DNA from 4 places in the Sphingobium sp. S6 genome. Region 3 is predicted to be linked to each of the others. Evidence: riboswitches for the same ligand, from Rfam matches in the RefSeq annotation. Region 3 holds a riboswitch; each other region holds the start of a gene.
What was found. A riboswitch is a leader RNA that binds a small molecule or an ion and turns the genes downstream of it on or off. The one in region 3 is predicted to bind cobalamin.
Positions count from the first base shown of each region.

Region 1: another riboswitch for cobalamin. It lies ahead of SPHS8_RS08185 (TonB-dependent receptor plug domain-containing protein); the one in region 3 lies ahead of SPHS8_RS15920 (TonB-dependent receptor).
Region 2: another riboswitch for cobalamin. It lies ahead of SPHS8_RS18200 (HoxN/HupN/NixA family nickel/cobalt transporter); the one in region 3 lies ahead of SPHS8_RS15920 (TonB-dependent receptor).
Region 4: another riboswitch for cobalamin. It lies ahead of SPHS8_RS18170 (cobalamin biosynthesis protein CobG); the one in region 3 lies ahead of SPHS8_RS15920 (TonB-dependent receptor).

Region 1 covers NZ_CAJHOG010000002.1:215,006-219,190, reverse strand. The annotation lists gene SPHS8_RS08200 (nitrate reductase) at 1-687, shown strand, start outside; gene cobA (uroporphyrinogen-III C-methyltransferase) at 674-1,456, shown strand; gene mobA (molybdenum cofactor guanylyltransferase) at 1,658-2,191, opposite strand; cobalamin riboswitch at 2,219-2,480, shown strand; gene SPHS8_RS08185 (TonB-dependent receptor plug domain-containing protein) at 2,648-4,185, shown strand, end outside.
Region 2 covers NZ_CAJHOG010000012.1:50,881-55,065, forward strand. The annotation lists gene cobW (cobalamin biosynthesis protein CobW) at 1-413, opposite strand, end outside; gene SPHS8_RS18200 (HoxN/HupN/NixA family nickel/cobalt transporter) at 410-1,459, opposite strand; cobalamin riboswitch at 1,633-1,877, opposite strand; gene SPHS8_RS18205 (formate dehydrogenase accessory sulfurtransferase FdhD) at 1,965-2,747, shown strand; cobalamin riboswitch at 2,795-2,984, shown strand; gene SPHS8_RS18210 (DUF1636 domain-containing protein) at 3,141-3,548, shown strand; gene cobT (nicotinate-nucleotide--dimethylbenzimidazole phosphoribosyltransferase) at 3,545-4,185, shown strand, end outside.
Region 3 covers NZ_CAJHOG010000007.1:22,240-26,424, reverse strand. The annotation lists gene SPHS8_RS15920 (TonB-dependent receptor) at 1-1,695, opposite strand, end outside; cobalamin riboswitch at 1,936-2,182, opposite strand; gene SPHS8_RS15915 (hypothetical protein) at 2,391-2,570, opposite strand; gene SPHS8_RS15910 (LysR family transcriptional regulator) at 2,751-3,644, opposite strand; gene SPHS8_RS15905 (malate synthase G) at 3,756-4,185, shown strand, end outside.
Region 4 covers NZ_CAJHOG010000012.1:42,283-46,467, forward strand. The annotation lists gene SPHS8_RS18165 (precorrin-8X methylmutase) at 1-493, opposite strand, end outside; gene SPHS8_RS18170 (cobalamin biosynthesis protein CobG) at 493-1,548, opposite strand; cobalamin riboswitch at 1,779-2,004, opposite strand; gene SPHS8_RS18175 (alpha/beta fold hydrolase) at 2,135-2,992, shown strand; gene bluB (5,6-dimethylbenzimidazole synthase) at 3,034-3,672, opposite strand; gene cobO (cob(I)yrinic acid a,c-diamide adenosyltransferase) at 3,674-4,185, opposite strand, start outside.

The DNA of each region.
Region 1 (4,185 bases), on a different contig from region 3:
CGGGGCGAAATCTTCACGCCGATCCACTGGACCGATCAAATATCGACCGGCGGCCGCACCGGCCTGCTGCCCCGTCCGCTGGTCGATCCGCATTCCGGTCAGCCCGGCTTCAAGCTGACGCCCGCCAGCATCGAGAAGGTCGCGACCGAGTGGAAGGGCTTCCTGATCCTGCGCGGCGAGCAGCCCGCCAGGGTTCCCTGTCTGTGGGCGACAAAGGTCACCGTGCCGGGCGGCGCGCTTTACGAGGTCGCGGGCAATGGCGATCCCGCCCGGCTCGAAGCCTGCCTGCCCAAGGGCGACCGGGTCGAGGCCATCGACATGTCACGCGGCACCCGCCGCGTCGCGATCATCAAGGATGGCAAGCTCGCGGGTATCCTGATCGTCACGCGCACAGGGCTGCTCCCGTCGCGCGATTGGCTCATCAGCCAGTTGGAAGTCGAAGGCGTGGGGGCGTCCGTCCTCGCCGCGCGCGGGCCCGGCAGTCAGCCCGACAAGGGGCCGACCATCTGCGTCTGCTTCGACATCGGTCTTAATCAGATAATGGCCGCCATCCGCGAACAGAGCCTGGTCGACGTGCCCGCCATCGGCAAGGCGATCGGCGCCGGGACCAATTGCGGGTCCTGCCGCCCCGCGCTTGCCAATATCCTTGCCCAAATTCCGCAGGAGACGCTCCATGCAGCCGAATGAACTTATCGCCCCCGGTGAAGTCTGGCTGGTCGGCGCGGGGCCGGGCGATCCGGATCTGCTGACCCGCAAGGCCGAAAAGCTGATGGCGGCGGCTGACATCGTCTTTTATGACGCGCTGGTCGGCCCCGGCGTCCTTGACCTCATCCCGCAAAGCATACAGCGCGTCAGCGTCGGCAAGCGTTCCGGCCGTCACAGCAAGGATCAGGAAAGCATCAACGACCTCCTCCTCGCCGCTGCCAAGGCAGGCAAGCGCGTCGTGCGCCTGAAAGGCGGTGACCCGTCGGTCTTCGGCCGATCGGCGGAGGAGATGGAGCATCTCGCCGCTGACGGCATCCGCACTCACATCTGCCCCGGCATCACCACCGCCAGCGCGGCGGCGGCAAGCGGCAACGCCTCGCTCACCCTGCGCGGCAAGGCGCGCGGCCTGACGCTGGTGACCGCGCATCTCAAAGCCGGTGAACCGCTCAAGCTCGACTGGGAAACGCTGGCCCGTCCGGGCGGCACGCTCGGCATCTATATGGGCCGCGCCGCAGCTGGCGAGATCAGCCGCCAGCTGATCGCCGCCGGGCGCGATCCCGAAACGCCGGTGATGGTGGCGGTCAATGTATCGCTGCCCACCGAACGGCTGATTCGGGGCAAGCTGTCGGCGCTTGCCTTCCTGGTCGCGACGATCAGCGACGAAGATCCGACCCTGCTTCTGATTGGTGAGGCGGTGGCGGGCACGTCCATGCCAGTAGAGGCCGCAGCCAGCGTCGCTCTTCAGCTTTGAAGACCGGCTCTCCGCGACCTTTGCCCTGAGCTTGCCGAACGCCCCCGAACTTAGTTGGAAGGAAGGGAGGGGGCTTCGGCAAGTTCAGCTCGGCGATAGGGTGCAACCCGCTCAGCACGATAAGCAACGTGCTCCTGCAAAGGCAGGAGCCCAGTCCCGTCCTCTGAATTGGGCTCCTGCCTTCGCAGGAGCACGGCGCAGCTAGTTTTTTGGCAACCCGGCAAGATCCTGCGGTCGATTGATATTCGGCAGGACGATATCGGCCCGCTCCACGATCCGCGCGCCGATCCGCTCCAGCCAGCCATATATCGACCGGCTATTCTCCTCAGCCAGATGCGCGTCCAGATCATCCGCAAGCCCGGCAGGCCAGAAACCGGCAAGTTGCTGCCCCTTCAACACCGCAGCGCCTTCTCCCGCCAGCGCCTCCACCAACGCCGCCGGATAGACCGGCATGTCGCACCCGGTCGTCAGCACCGCGTCATAGCCTTCGTCCCGCGCATGATGCAGTGCCGCGTTCAGCCCGCCCAGCGGTCCCATATCAGGCGCGGGCCGGTCGGAGAGGCTGGTCATCCCCTCGACCGTCCGCCCGCAGACCACCACCGCCTCCACATGGGGCGCGATCGCCGCCACCGCATGGTCGATCAGCATGCGCCCATCCGACATCAGCGCCAGCGCCTTGTCGCTCCCGAACCGACGGGATCGTCCCCCGGCAAGCACAGCGCCCAGTAATCGCATCGATCCACTCCTTGGCAGAACCCTCGCTTTCCCCTATGGCGCGCGGCGTGAGCGGGCAACCGTTCACGAAAGATCGCGCCGGAAAGGGAATGCGGTGGGGACGGTTCATCCGTCCAAGTCCGCAGCTGCCCCTGCAACTGTAAGCGGTGAGCGCGATGCACCCGGAAACCCGCATGCCTTCAAAAGGGGAAGGCGAGGGGGACCAGCCACTGGACACGCGTCCGGGAAGGCCCGTGCATCGCCGCGACGACCCGCGAGCCAGGAGACCTGCCGGCGCATGGTCGCTCTTGCCTTGGGTCCAGGGATCGGCCCGGGCACGGTTTTCCGTCTGAGCGACGAAGCGGCGCAGGGCCGCATCGGTGCGCGTGACGGGATTGGCGTCTCCCTCCCTCGTGCACCGGCCGCTCGCGCGGAAGCCCTGGCCTCATGTCGCATGGCGCTCAGGGAAGACAGAAAATGTTCAAGACCGGAATTTCACTGCTGGCGCTGCTTGCGGCCACCCCCGCGCTTGCCGAAGATGCAGACGAAATCGTTGTCACCGCGCTCGGCATCGAGCAGCCGACCGATGAAGTCGGGCAGGCCGTGACGGTGATCGATGAAAAGACCATCGAGACGCGCCAGAATGTCAGCATCGCGGACCTGCTGATCACCACGCCCGGCGTCCGTTTCAACCGCGCCGATGCCGTGGGCGGCGTCACCGGCATTTCGATCCGTGGCGCGGAAACGACGCAAACGCTGGTGCTGCTCGATGGCGTGAAGATCAATGATCCGAGCAGCATCGGCGACGCCTATGATTTCGGCAATTTGCTGACCGGCAACATCCGCCGCATCGAAGTGCTGCGCGGCTCCAATTCGGTGGTCTACGGCAGCCAGGCGATCGGCGGCGTCGTCAACATCATGACCGGCGCCCCCAGTGAAGATTTCGGAGGGACGGTTTCGGTCGACTATGGCTATGCCGACACGCTGAACGCCAAGGCGGACGTTTCCGGCACAAGCGGCATCGCGTCAGGCGGGCTTGGCGTCGCTTATTTCCGCACGGATGGCATTTCGTCCGCTGCGGGGGGCACCGAGCGAGACGGCTATGAAAATGTCGCCGCTAACGCGAAGCTCAAGCTAAGCTTCACCGATGCCCTGAGCCTTGATCTGCGCGGCTACTATATCCATTCCGATCTCGACACGGACATGTTCTTCGGCGCGCCGATCGACACGCCCGACACCAGCAAGGTCGATCAATATATCGGTTATGCAGGTCTGAACGCCGCTCTGTTCGATGGAAAGCTTCAGAACCGGGCAGCAGTCACATGGTCGCGCACGGACCGCGATTACTTCTCGTTCCGGGGCGATGACGCGAGGGAGGGGTATAGCGGTACGACCCTGCGCTTTGAATATGAGGGCGTCTATAAGCCGGTGGATCAGGCCCGCATCATCTTCGGCTACGAACATGAACGGCCCGACTTTGATTCCTTCGGTCCCTTCGCGCCGGGCAGCGCGCGGGCCAATATCGACAGCGTCTATGCGCTCGCGGTCGTACAGCCGGTCGACGGCCTCTCGCTCACCGGAGGCGTTCGCCATGATGATCATAGCCAGTTCGGCGGCGCGACCACCTTCGGCGCCAATGCCAATTACACGCCTAACAAGGGCGCGACCAACTTCCGCCTCAGCTATGGCGAGGGCTTCAAGGCACCCTCGCTCTATCAGCTTTATGCGCCGATATTTGGCAATGCGGCGCTGGAGCCGGAGCGTTCCAAAAGCTACGATATCGGCTTCGATCAGAGCTTCGACGATAATCGCGTGACGATTTCCGTTACGGCGTTTTTGCGTGACACGCGCGATCAGATCACCTTTGCCGCCGCCGCATACGGCAATGTCGGTTGCACGCGGGCAAAAGGCGTCGAAGGGTCGATCGCGCTGCGGCCGGTCGATGCGCTGACCGTTACGGCGGCTTACAGCTATGTCGATGCACGGGATCGTTCGCCGGGAAGCCCCGACGAAGG
Region 2 (4,185 bases), on a different contig from region 3:
GCTGCGAGCGCATCCGCATCGATGAGTGCAATGACGCCGTCCACGGTCGCCCGCGTCCGGATATCGGGCCACTGAAACGCTTTCACCAGTGGCTTGGGCAGTGCGAGCCCTGAGGTTTCGATAATGATGTGATCGGGCGGCACGTCCCGGTCCAGCAGCCGCTGCATGGTGGGCAGGAAATCGTCCGCCACGGTGCAACAGATGCAGCCATTGGCAAGCTCGATTATATCCTCGTCCGGGCAGGCTTCGTCGCCGCAGCCCTTCACCAGCGAACCGTCTACGCCGACATCGCCAAATTCGTTGATGATGAGGGCGAGCCGACGCCCGCCCGCATTTTCGATCAGGTGGCGGATCAGCGTCGTCTTTCCGGCACCCAGAAAGCCCGTGATGACCGTGGCGGGAACCTTGCTCATAATGTCTGTCCTTTTTTGGGGATGAGCACGTCGATCTCGTCGAAGCGCTTCCAGCGGTAGATGATCCAGCTCACCAGCCAGCAGGCGGCGAACAGGCCTATGATGAAAAAGCCGAGGCTGTTGAAATGCTCGCCCATGCGGGCGGCGATCGACCAGATGCCGCCGGTCAGGCCCAGCTTGTCGCCCAGCAGCGCCGCCGCCTCGATCCCGCCGATGACGATGGCGACCAGCGCCGACACCAGCGTGATGGTGATGTTATAGTAAAGCTTGCGGATCGGCTTCACGAACGCCCATTGATAGGCGCCCATCATCAGCGCGCCGTCCGCCGTGTCGATGAGCGCCATGCCCGCCGCGAACAGCAAGGGGAAGATCAGTACCGTTGCGATCGAAAGGCCGCTCGCCGCCTGACCCGCCGACAGGCCGAGGATGGCCACCTCCGTCGCCGTGTCGAACCCCAGGCCAAAGAGAAATCCGAGCGGCGCCATGTGCCAGCTACGCGTGACGAGGCGGAACAGCGGCCGGAACAGGCGCGACAACATGCCCCGATTGCCCAGCAGAATGTCCATGTCCTCATCGACATAGGTTCCGCCGTTGCGAACATGATTGAACGTCTTCAGGACAGATCGCAGGATGATGAGGTTCATCGCCGCGATAGCAAAGAGGAAGCTTGCGGAGATGATCGTGGCAATCGTGCCGCCGATCTCCCCCGCCGCCTCGACGCGGCTGAGGGCACTGGCGGCAAAGGCGATGAGGACCGCCGCGATCAGCACGATCGCGCTATGCCCGATCGCGAACCACAGGCCCACGGTCAGCGGCTGCTGCCCGTCCTGCATCAGTTTGCGGGTCACATTGTCGATGGCGGCGATATGGTCGGCGTCCACCGCATGACGCAGGCCCAGGCTCCAGGCGAGCAGGGCGGTGCCCAGCATCATCGTATCGCCCGAGAAGATCATCAGGGCGCATATCCAAAGGCCGATATTGGCGGCGATCAGCAGCGCGAACATCCATGTCGCGCGGCGGCGCAGCGCCGGAACTTGCATAACCATCGGACGGCTTGGCTCCCGTCTGCGTCAGCGAGACTGGACGGGACCTCCGCTATGCGGCCAGCACGACGCGCCGGACGGACGCATCTTAGCGCCCGGCACGCATGCCGGTGCGGTCCCGCCGCACGCGTCGCTCAGACGGAATACCGTGCCCCGGCCATCCCCTGGGCCAAAGCAAGAGCGACCAGACGCCGGCAGGTCTCCTGGCTTGCGGGTCATCGCTCGACACATGGCCTTCCCAGGCCTCGCATGATTTAGCGTCCGGCCCAGTGGCTGACCCTCCGGCGGTAACGGAAAGTCGCTATGCGTCTCGCTCACCGCTTACAGTTGCAGGGACAGCCGCGGATTTGGGCGCCTGACCGGCAGCCCGCACCGCATTCCCTTTGAAGCCCGTTCGGGCACCGGCGCGATCGGGGCTGTGCATAGATGGCTTGACCGGCAAAGGAAAGCGGCAGTTGCATGGTTGCGTCATATTGCAGGGCGCATCCCGCCCGCCTAGACCGGCGCTATGCCATTTCCCTTCTCCTTCACCCGCATTAGCCCAAAGGGCGACGCATCGTTCGTGGAGCGCGATCTGGCGGAGGAGATGCCCGTCGCGATCGAGTTCAACGGCATCGGCTATGCGGTGCTGATGGCGACGCCAGGGGACGTGGCCGAACTGGTTCAGGGCTTCGCGCTTGCCGAGCGGCTGGTCCTGCCATCGGACGCGCCGCTCGACGTTGACGTCCATGTAACGGAGCAGGGCCTGGTCGCCCGCGCCACGCTGCCGCCGGAGCGGGTGGAGGGACTGCTCGGCCGCGTCCGTCACCGCGTCTCCGATTCCTCCTGCGGCTTATGCGGCGTCGAAAATCTGGAGCAGGCGCTGCGGCCCCTGCCCGCCGTGACAGCCCGCTCGACCGCAGGCCGGGCGGCTATCTTCCGGGCGTTGGGCGATCTTGCCGCGCATCAACCGCTCAATCGGCAAACCGGTGCTGTCCATGCCGCTGCCCTGGCGGGGGCAGATGGCGCAATCCGCCTCGCCTATGAGGATGTGGGCCGCCACAACGCGTTCGACAAGCTGATCGGGGCGATGCGGCGGCGGCAATTGTCATGGGATGGCGGCTTTGCGCTACTGTCCTCGCGCTGTTCCTATGAGCTGGTGGAGAAGGCCGCGCTCGCTAATTGCCCGCTGCTTGTCACCATATCCGCCCCCACCCGCCTCGCTGCCGAACGCGCCGCCAGCGCCGGGTTGCCGATCATCGTGCTGGCCCGGGCAGACGCCATGCTGGCGGCAGGCGGGCTGCCCGGCTGACGAGGCGCCGCTTCATCTACCGCTTGCGGGCTTGGTCCTGCCTCATTATCAGCAGCGCCGCGACAGGTTCCCCGTTTGGGGATCAAAAGGGAAGTCGGGTGCAATGCCCGCGCTGCCCCTGCAACTGTAAGCGGTGAGTGGACCGGCCACGCAGCCATTGGGGGAGTATCTCCCGAGAAGGCGGCCGATGCGCATCGACCCGTGAGCCAGGAGACCTGCCTGCCGCAGTCGTTCTTCGACCGGACAGGGTGTGCCGGACGAACGGGGTTCCCCGCGGACGACAGCCATCGCCTTGCCCGCCACTGGCCGGTCAGGGCCGTTGCGGTTCGATTTTGCAGGGAGGGCCATGATGCCGGTCTTTCATGTTCAGATGATTATAAAAGCGTGCCGCTGATGCTGCGTGCCGTCGAAAACAGCGCGTCGGTGGTCGTCTGCTCGACCTGCCGCCTGTCCGCAGACCAACGGGAAGACAGCGAAGGGCGGCGCGGCGGTGCGCTGCTGGTCGATGCCATGCGCGGGCTTCAGGCGCAGGAGCCTGCCTATGAAGCGATCGCCGTGCAGGAAATGCCCTGCCTCTTCGCCTGCCAGCGGCATTGCACCGTCCATGTGCGCGGCCCTGGCAAGGTCGGCTATGTGCTGGGCGACTTCACCCCGGACGCGGATGCCGCGCGCGCCATCCTTGACTATGCCCTGCGCCATGGCGCCAGCGAAGAGGGCGTCGTGCGCTACGCCGAATGGCCGCAAGGGGTGAAGGGGCACTTCATCGTCCGGACGCCGCCCGAGGGCTTTGTCTGCACATGATCCGTTTTGAGGACCGCGACGGTTTTCAGGCCGCGCTCGCCACACTTCCTGGCAGCGACGCGACGGCGATCGACGCTGCGGCGGCGCGGCAGGCTTCTTTGACGAAGCCCGCCGGATCACTAGGCCGCCTGGAGGAAATTGCCCTCTTCATGGCGGGCTGGCAGAGCCGCGAGTGTCCGCGCGCCGACCGTATCCGCGCCGCCATCTTCGCCGGCAATCACGGCGTTGCCGCGCGTGGCGTCAGCGCCTTTCCGGCGTCCGTCACTGCGCAGATGGTCGCTAACTTCCAATCTGGCGGCGCGGCGATCAATGCGCTTGCGGGCGCTTGCGGAGCCGATCTGGTGATCGTCCCGCTTTCCCTTGAACAGCCCACCGCCGACATATGCGAAGCCCCCGCCATGACGGAGGCCGAGTGCCTCGAAGCCCTGAACGCAGGCGCTGCCGTGGTGCCTGAAGATTGCGAACTGCTCTTCGCCGGAGAGATGGGCATCGCCAACACCACCCCCGCCGCCGCGCTGTGCCTTCACGCCTTCGGCGGCGAGGCGCAGGACTGGACGGGGAGGGGAACGGGCATCGACGAAGCAGCCCTCGCCCGCAAGACGGAAGCCGTCCGCGTCGCGCTCGCCCTGCACGCATC
Region 3 (4,185 bases):
GACGCGGATGCTGGCTTCCCATGGATCGAGGACGATAGCCGCCCCGGCGGACGCTGCATTCCTGAAGGCGTTGGGGATATGATCGCCATTGGTGTAGCGGCTGTGGCTGGCGGTGTAATTGCCGTCGAAGGCAAGCCAGGGGAGTGGCCGCCAGAAGGCGACAAGCTCATAGCCATGGCGGCGGCTGGCTCCGCTGGGTTCGACCGCGTTGGAATCGCCGACGAAGCGCAACTCGCTTCCGACGTTCAGCCACCAATAGGTTGCGGTGAAGGTGAAGCCGGGAAGCTGAAGGCGGCCGCCCAGTTCCTTGCCGGTGCCGCGCACGAGCATGGGAACAGGCGTGTCCACATTGACCGCGCCGCGCGCGTCATTGGAATGGAAGCCCCGGCCCCAATTGGCATAGAGTTCGACCTGCGGCGTGATCGCCCACGCGGCCGACGCCTTGGGCGAGACGAGCGTGTCCGAACCGCTGCCTTCACCCAATGCGGCGGCAACGGCGTCCCGGCTGCGGACATCATAATGATAATAGTCGCCGCGCACCCCGCCGGTGATGCGCAGGCCGGGAAGGGGCGTGACGGTCGCTTCGCCATAAAGCGCGGCCGAGCCTTGGTTGACGCGATAGCGGCCAAGCGAGGAGAGGAAAGCGCGCCCTGCGGTTCGGTTGACGCCGACATTGCCGATCGCGTCATAACGGTTTTCCGTGCCGAGCTTCAGTTGCAGCGCGGGATCGGCATCCCAGCGCTTTTCGCCCGTGAAACCGAGGACCCAGCGGCGGTCGAATTGCTGTATCTGCGCGCTGGTGCCGTCGGGGTCGGTGTAGGTGGGGTTGGAGAACATCGTCCAGTCGTAGAACTGGGCGTACAGATTGGCGCGCCATGTCGGCTGAATGGTGGCGAGATTGCCGATAATGCGGGTGGTTTCACCGCGCGCGGACGGATCGGGCGAACAGAAGATATCGGGGCAGAGCGGCGTGCCGACGATGCGCTCAGGGATTTGCTCGGTCGGGCGCCATGTCGCGCGATAGGCGTGGAGCGTGGCGTCGATCTTTCCGGCCCCTGTGGGGAGCGTATATTTGGCGAAGCCCGCATAATGGCGCAGATGTTCAGGCTCCTGCCATGGCCCGTCATAGGCCTTGGCCTGCGCGACCAGGGTGAGATCGCCCGCGCCCGCCCTTACCGTCCCGCCCGACGCCAGCCTGCGCCAGCCGAAGGATCCGCCCTCCGCCGAGACCCATGGCCGGTCATAGCCGTCGATCGTGGTCATATAGGCCGCGCCTGCAAGCGCGAAGTCGCCGCCATCGGCGCGATAGGGACCTTTGCGAAAATCCTCCCGCGCGATGATTTCGGGGATGAGCCCATTGAGGTCGAGATAGCCCTGGCCGTGGCCATGGCTGCGGAAATTCATCTGAACCGCGTCGATATAGGTGGTGAAGTCCGACCCATGGTCGAGGTTGAAGCCGCGCAGGAAATATTGATTGGCCTTGCCGCTGCCCGAATGCTGGGCCGCGACCATGCCCGGCACGGCTTCGAGCAGTTCGGCGACGCGCAGCAGCGGGCGGACGAGAAGGTCAGCACCACCGACGCTGCCTTCGCTCGCCGCATGGGCGGTGCCGATCTTGTCCTCGCCCCGGCCGAAGACGATGATGGCGCTGGCGTCTTCGCCCGCATCGGCCGCTTCGGCGGCAAAGGCTGGCAGGGGGAGGAGAGTGGCGGTCAGCGCCCAGGCGGCGCGGTGGAAATGATCGGGAAGTTTCACATCATGCACTCCGGGCGTCTGGCGACATCCGGCAAGAGACCTGTCGTCAGGCGACGACCGGCGCACGCCGACGGCCGGACGCCCCCAAGGCGGCCGCCAGCGTCACCGAAGCGGCCTCTTGCCGCTCGTTCGTCGCTCAGACGGAGTTCACCGTGCCGCGGCCATCCCCTGGACCAAGGCAAGAGCGACCAGACGCTGGCAGGTATCCTGGCTCGCGGGTCATCGCTTGATGCACGGCCTTCCCAGGCCTCGCAGGATTTAGCGTCCGGCCCAGTGACTTGCCCCAACCTGCCTGTGAGGTGGGGCGATGTGCATCGCGCTCGCCGCTTACAGTTGCAGGGACAGCCCTGGCTTGGGGAGGCGGATGCCTCCTTCACCATGTTCCCTTTTAAGCCTCTTTCGAGGCACCGGCGCGATCATGCCCGGGGGGTTGCCCCGGGTGAGGGGGCGATAGCGGAGGTGGGGGTGTGGGGCAAGGGGGGTGGTGGGGATTGCTCCCTCTCCCCTTTAGGGGAGAGGGGTGGGGAGAGGGGGCGACGGCTGAGCTTTGTGTTCCCCTCTCCCGCCTTCGCTTCGCTCGGCACCCTCTCCCCTGAAGGGGAGAGGGAATTGGGGGTGCTGGGCCTTCGCGCCAATCAGTTCAGGGTCGTGCAGCGTTCTCGCTGGAGGCGGAGGGCCATGGCCTGGTAGCGGACGGCGCGTTCATTGTGGAGGGCGATGGTTGCCTGGTCGGCGCCGCGCAGGCGGGCTTCCCTGGCTTGCCGCGCTTCCTGGGCGGCGCAGGCGGAAAAATGTGACGCGTCATTGGGGCGCATGGCCCATATCCTCTCTCAAGTTTCTTATGGCTCGAACGATAACATCGGCCTGTTTCCCGCTGCAATTACGCAGGTTAACGCCGGAAAGCTTCTATTTTTTGACAGGAGCCTGGCGAATTTTCGCATAATGGAATTTTGGCTTTTCAGCGGGTTGAGCGGGAGCCCGCCTACCTTTTTCTGTCAACCGCCCCTGTTCCACGGCGCGTCGCGGAAGCTTTCGCGCAAGAATGCGATGAAGGTGTCCACGGCGGCAGGGCGGCCCGCCGCGCGGGGGTGGACGGCGTGGACGGCGAGGTCGGCGGGGCCTTCCCAAGGTTCAAGGACGCGGACGAGGCGTCCGTCCGCGATTAGATCGCCCACGTCCCAGAGCGAGCGCAGGGCGATGCCGACGCCGGTAAGGGCGAGTTCGCGCACGATTTCGCTGCTGTTGGTGCGGACATGGCTTTGGCCGTCGATCAGCTTGCGCGCGCGCCCGTTGACCAATCGCCATGGCAATTGTCCTTCGGCGGCGAGCAGAAGGTGGCGCGAGAGGTCGGCGATCCTTTCCGGCGTGCCGTGGGCGGCGAGATAGGCGGGGCTGGCGCAGAGGATGCGGCGGTTGGCGGCGAGATGATGCCCCTCCAGATGGGCGGGAATGTCGCTGGTGATGCGGATCGCAAGGTCGATCCGTTCAGCGAGCAGGTCTTCATAGGCGTCGGACAGGTTGAGTTGGAGGTCGACGCGCGGATGCTGTTCCAGGAAGCGGCCGACATGGGGGGCGACATGGAGGCGGCCGAAGGAGGTGGGGGCGGAGATGCGCAACGGGCCGGATGCGGCGCGGTGGCGGTTGGTGACGCGTTCTTCCGCCTGGGCAATGGCGTCGAGGATTGCGACGAGGTCGCCGTGAAGGCTGGCGCCCTCTTCCGTCAGGGCGAGGCGGCGCGTGGTGCGGTGGATCAGGCGGACGCCGAGGCGGGCTTCGAGGCGAGAGAGACGTTTCGACATCATCGCGGGCGAGATGTTGAGCATGCGGCCAGCGGCTGAGAGGCTGCCTGCTTCCACCGCGCGGGCGAAGAGAAGATAATCGGGGTCCATCGATGATCTTTTCCTGTGGGGAACAGATGCTTTGAACCTTTATCGTCTAGTGCGAGGATGGCGGCGGGTCTATAGATTTTGGCCATAGTTTTTCGCGATGGAGAGTTGCCCATGGACGGTATGATCGAGAAATCGGGCCTGATGGTGGCCGCCGAACTGGCGCGCTTTATTGATGAGGATGTGCTGCCGGGGACGGGGATCGTGGCGGATGCGTTCTGGCGAGGCGCTGCTGCGATTTTCGCGCGGTTCGCGCCGCGCAATGCGGCTTTGCTGGAGAAACGCGATGCTCTTCAGGCGCAGATCGATGCCTGGCACGGGGAGCATGCGGGACGGCCTTTCGATGCGGAGACCTATCGGGCTTTCCTGACGGAGATCGGCTATCTTGTGGCGGAGCCTGCGCCCTTTTCCATCGGGTCGGGCCGGGTGGATGCGGAGCTCGCGACGCTGGCGGGGCCGCAGCTGGTGGTGCCGATCCTGAATGCGCGCTTCCTGTTGAACGCGGCCAATGCGCGTTGGGGGAGCCTGTATGATGCGCTGTACG
Region 4 (4,185 bases), on a different contig from region 3:
CGACAGGACAGCCGACGATCGCCGCCGGACGCGGACATGCAGGGTCTTCCAGCATGTTGAGCAGGTGGAATAGCGCGGTAGGAGCGTTGCCGATCGCGACAACCGCTCCGGCCAGACGGGGGCGCCACAATTCGAGCGCGGCCGCCGACCGGGTGTTCGCCATCGACCGGGCGAGGTCTGGAACTTGTGGATCGTTCAGGGTGCAGATGATCGCGTTGCCATTAGGCAGGCGGGCGCGCGTGATCCCTTCCGACACCATTCGCGCATCACACAGGATCGGCGCGCCAGCCTCCAGCGCGGCGATCGCGACTTTGGCAAATCCCGGTGAGAAGCGAATATGCGACGCCAGACCCACCATGCCCGCCGCATGGATCATCCGCACGGCAACCCGCTCTTCCTCGGTGGAGAAGCGGTCCAGCGCCGATTCCGAGCGGATCATGCGGAAGGACTGGCGATAGATTTCAGCGCCGTCTGTTTCATAAAGATGCGGCATCAATGGGCTCCGAAATGGGCGAATATCTGATCAGGTGACAGGCCCGCGTGCAGCGGCGGCGCACCCGCGCGCGCATTGAAGGCAAGGTCGAAGACGCCCTCTCGCCCGGTCAGGACGACCGCTGCTTGTGAAGACCGGGCGCAACCCTTGGCGCAACCGGACACGTGCAGCCCCGGCACATAGGGCGCGAGACGGGCGGCAAGTTCACGGGTGGCGACGCTCGATTGCGGGCAGGCGGGAGCGCCCGGACAGGCATCGGCGGCAAGGCGCGGGTCGGACGGATCGTCGGCAGGTGCGCCGCTGCCCTCCAGCACCAACCCTCGCCATGGCGTGACCCGCACCGCACGCGCGTCATCGGCGATGATGGCGAGGAGTTCCGCCGCCTCGATCCGGCCGAAGGGCGCGGCATGAAAGGGGCCGGGTGCATCCGCCAAAGCCGTGGCGCGGGAACGTGCCGGGGCAGGCGCCTCGATCGCCTCTTCAAACAGCGGGACATTGTGCCGCGCCATGCGGCCAGCCTGAACGCCGCCGCTTGCCACGAACCGATGGGCCATGCGGATCAACCCTTCCGCCGCGTCTGCCGTGTTGACCGGAGTACCTTTTATGCGCCCGTCCGCCCGCAGGATGAGCGCGCCGCTCGCGGCCCGTTCCACCCTGAAATCGGCCGACGCGTCGCTCAGCACCGGGGCAGGGCCAGCGTCGATCGCGAAGCCGACCTTCGCGGGAAGGTCCGGTAGTTCGCGCAGGCGCGCCGTCAGTTCCGTCGCAATCAGCGCGCTATCATCGCCCTCATGCCAATCCGGGTTGATCAGTATAGGAACGTGAGCGTCTCGCTCCTCATCGGCATGCGCGAGCCCAATAGCGATCAATCGCTCCATCAGCGCACGATGGTCAGCCTCCGGCACGCCCCTGATCTGAAAGGCGGCGCGGTTCGTGACGTCGATATGGCCACTGCCAAGGGTAAGCGCCGCCTCGCAAAATCCTATCGCCTGTTCCCGGCTCATCCGGCCAAGCGACGGACGCACCCGCACCAGCAGCCCGTCGCCCGCCATCATCGGCCGCCATGCCGTCGGGCACCAGCCGCGTACACCGTGGCGCGTGCCGGTGCTGGCGGTATCCCGCCGCATCTGCTCCTGCATTGCTTCAGCCCTCCAGCACTTGCGCCACGACCAGCGGACGGCGCGCGCAGGAAGGCGGCCAAGCCGCTCGCCTGCACGGCCGCAGCCGCACCAAATTCGTCGCTCAAACGGAGAACCGAGCCGTGACCATCCCCTGGATCATGGCAAGAGCGACCTTTGCTCCGGCAGGTCTCCTGGCTTGCGGGTCACAGCTTGGCATGGGGCCTTCCCGGATCGCTCCAGTGGCTGGCCGTCCCATTGTCAGAACTGGCCGGTCCATGCTTCGCTCGCCGCTCACAGTTGCAGGGACAGCCACGGATTTGGGAGAGAGCCTCCCGCACCGCATTCCCATTTAAGCCCCTATACCGGGGCACCGGCGCGATCGATGAACCGGGCGAACCGGCTCGACGCGCTTCATAATGGCGATGCGAGCGAAAGGGAAGTAGTCAACGCCCGCTTCCTTGCGTCCATCGCGCATCGCCGCTACGCCCTCGCCAAATAGTGCAAAAATGGAGAGGAAAAGATGGGCGATTTCAGCTTCGAAGGCACCAGCCGCTTCCTGGAAACGGACAAGGGGCGGCTTCATTATCATGAAGCGGGATCCGGCCCTGCGCTGTTGCTGCTCCATGGGTCCGGCCCCGGCGTCACCGGCTGGGCGAATTTTCGGGGCAATCTGCCCTTCTTCTCCCAATATTTCCGCACCATCATCCTGGACGCACCGGGATATGGGAAGAGCGATCCCGTGGATGGCGACCCGGTAGGAGTAGCCCGCGACGCAGTCGTCGCGCTGATGGACGGCCTTGGCATCGACCGTGCCCATATTGTTGGCAACAGCTATGGGGGGATTGTCGGCGGACATCTGGCGGCCTCTCATCCCGACCGCGTGCTGCGCTACATCACGATCGGCGGCATCGGTTTCAACATCACCTCGACCTTCCCCAATGAGGGGCTGACCCGCCTGGTCGATTTCATCGAAGACCCGACGCGGGAGAACATCATCGCCTGGCTCGAATCCATGGTGTACGACAAATCGATCATCACCGATGAATTGATCGACATGCGCTACAAGGCGGCGCTGGAACCGGTGACGATGGAAAGCAGCCGCAAGATGTACACGCGCGCCGCCCTCGGCTTCATCGCGCAGTCGATGAGCGGGCCGGGCGTATCCCAACGTATCGACTATCTCGGCAAAATCCAGGCGCCGACGCTCATCATGTGGGGCCGCGATGACAAGGTCAGTCCGCTCGACGGCGCGCTGCTGCCCATGCGCATCATCCCCAATGCCGAACTGCACGTCTTCCCGCGCTGCGGCCATTGGACGATGATCGAGCACAAGGACCGTTTCGAAACGCTGGCGCTGGATTTCCTCCGGGGTGAATAGCTGATCTCGGTCCGAACGGGGGAGCGGATGCGGATGCGGAACTAACGCCGCACCACCACGGAATGCCAGTCGGTCCGCTGCTCCCAGCCCCGCCGTTCCAGTTCCGGCACATCCTCTTCACTGACAGCCCGGCCAAGGCAGAGCAGCCCCAGGCATTCCCAGCTTGCGGGAATATCGAGCATCGCGTTCACGCCTTCGGGCTCCATGATCGACACCCAACCCATGCCGATGCGCCGTGTCTGCGCCGCCAGCCATAGCGTATGCACCGCCATGACGCAGCTGTAGCGCCGCGCCTCGGGCATGGTGACGGCGCCCAGATGATGGCCCGTCTCCGTCCCATCGTCGCAATAGACGGCGAACAGGACCGGCGCCTCGCGCAAGCCATGCAGCTTCAGGCTGCGATAGAGCTTGTCCTGATCGCCATCATATTCCTTGCCCGCTTCCTTGACCTGCCGGTCGACATGACAGGCCAGCCGCTCGCGTAGCTCCACGGTTTCCACACGCACGAAACGCCACGGCTGCGACAAGCCCACTGACGGCGCGCGATGCGCCATGCTGAGCAGCCATTCGACGTCCGTCTCATCGATCGGGTCCGTCCTGAAATGGCGAATGTCCCGCCGCGCCCTTACCAACGCCTCGAACTGCGCGCTGTCGATCGGGATGATGGCGGGACCGCTCATGTCAGAATTCGATCCCCGCCTGCGCCTTCACGCCGCTGCGGAAGGGGTGCTTGATCAGTGTCATTTCGGTGACGAGGTCCGCCGCCTCGATCAGGGGTTCGGGCGCGTTGCGGCCTGTGATGAGGACATGCTTCATCTCGTCCCTGTTCGTCACGGCTTCCAGCACCTCTTCCACCGGCAGATAATCGTAGCGCAGGACGATATTCAGTTCGTCCGCCAGCACCATATCATAGGCCGGATCGGCAATCATCCGCTTGACCTCATCCCATGCTTCGCGGGCAAGGGCGATGTCGCGGGTCTTGTCCTGCGTGTTCCAGGTGAAGCCTTCGCCCATCGGCTTGAATGTGACATTATCGGGAAACGCATCGAACACCGCTTTTTCTCCGGTGGTCATCGCGCCCTTTACGAACTGGACGACGCCGACCCGCTTGCCATGGCCGATGGCGCGGATGACCATGCCGAGCGCGGCGGTCGTCTTGCCCTTACCCTTGCCGGTATGGACGATCAGCAGGC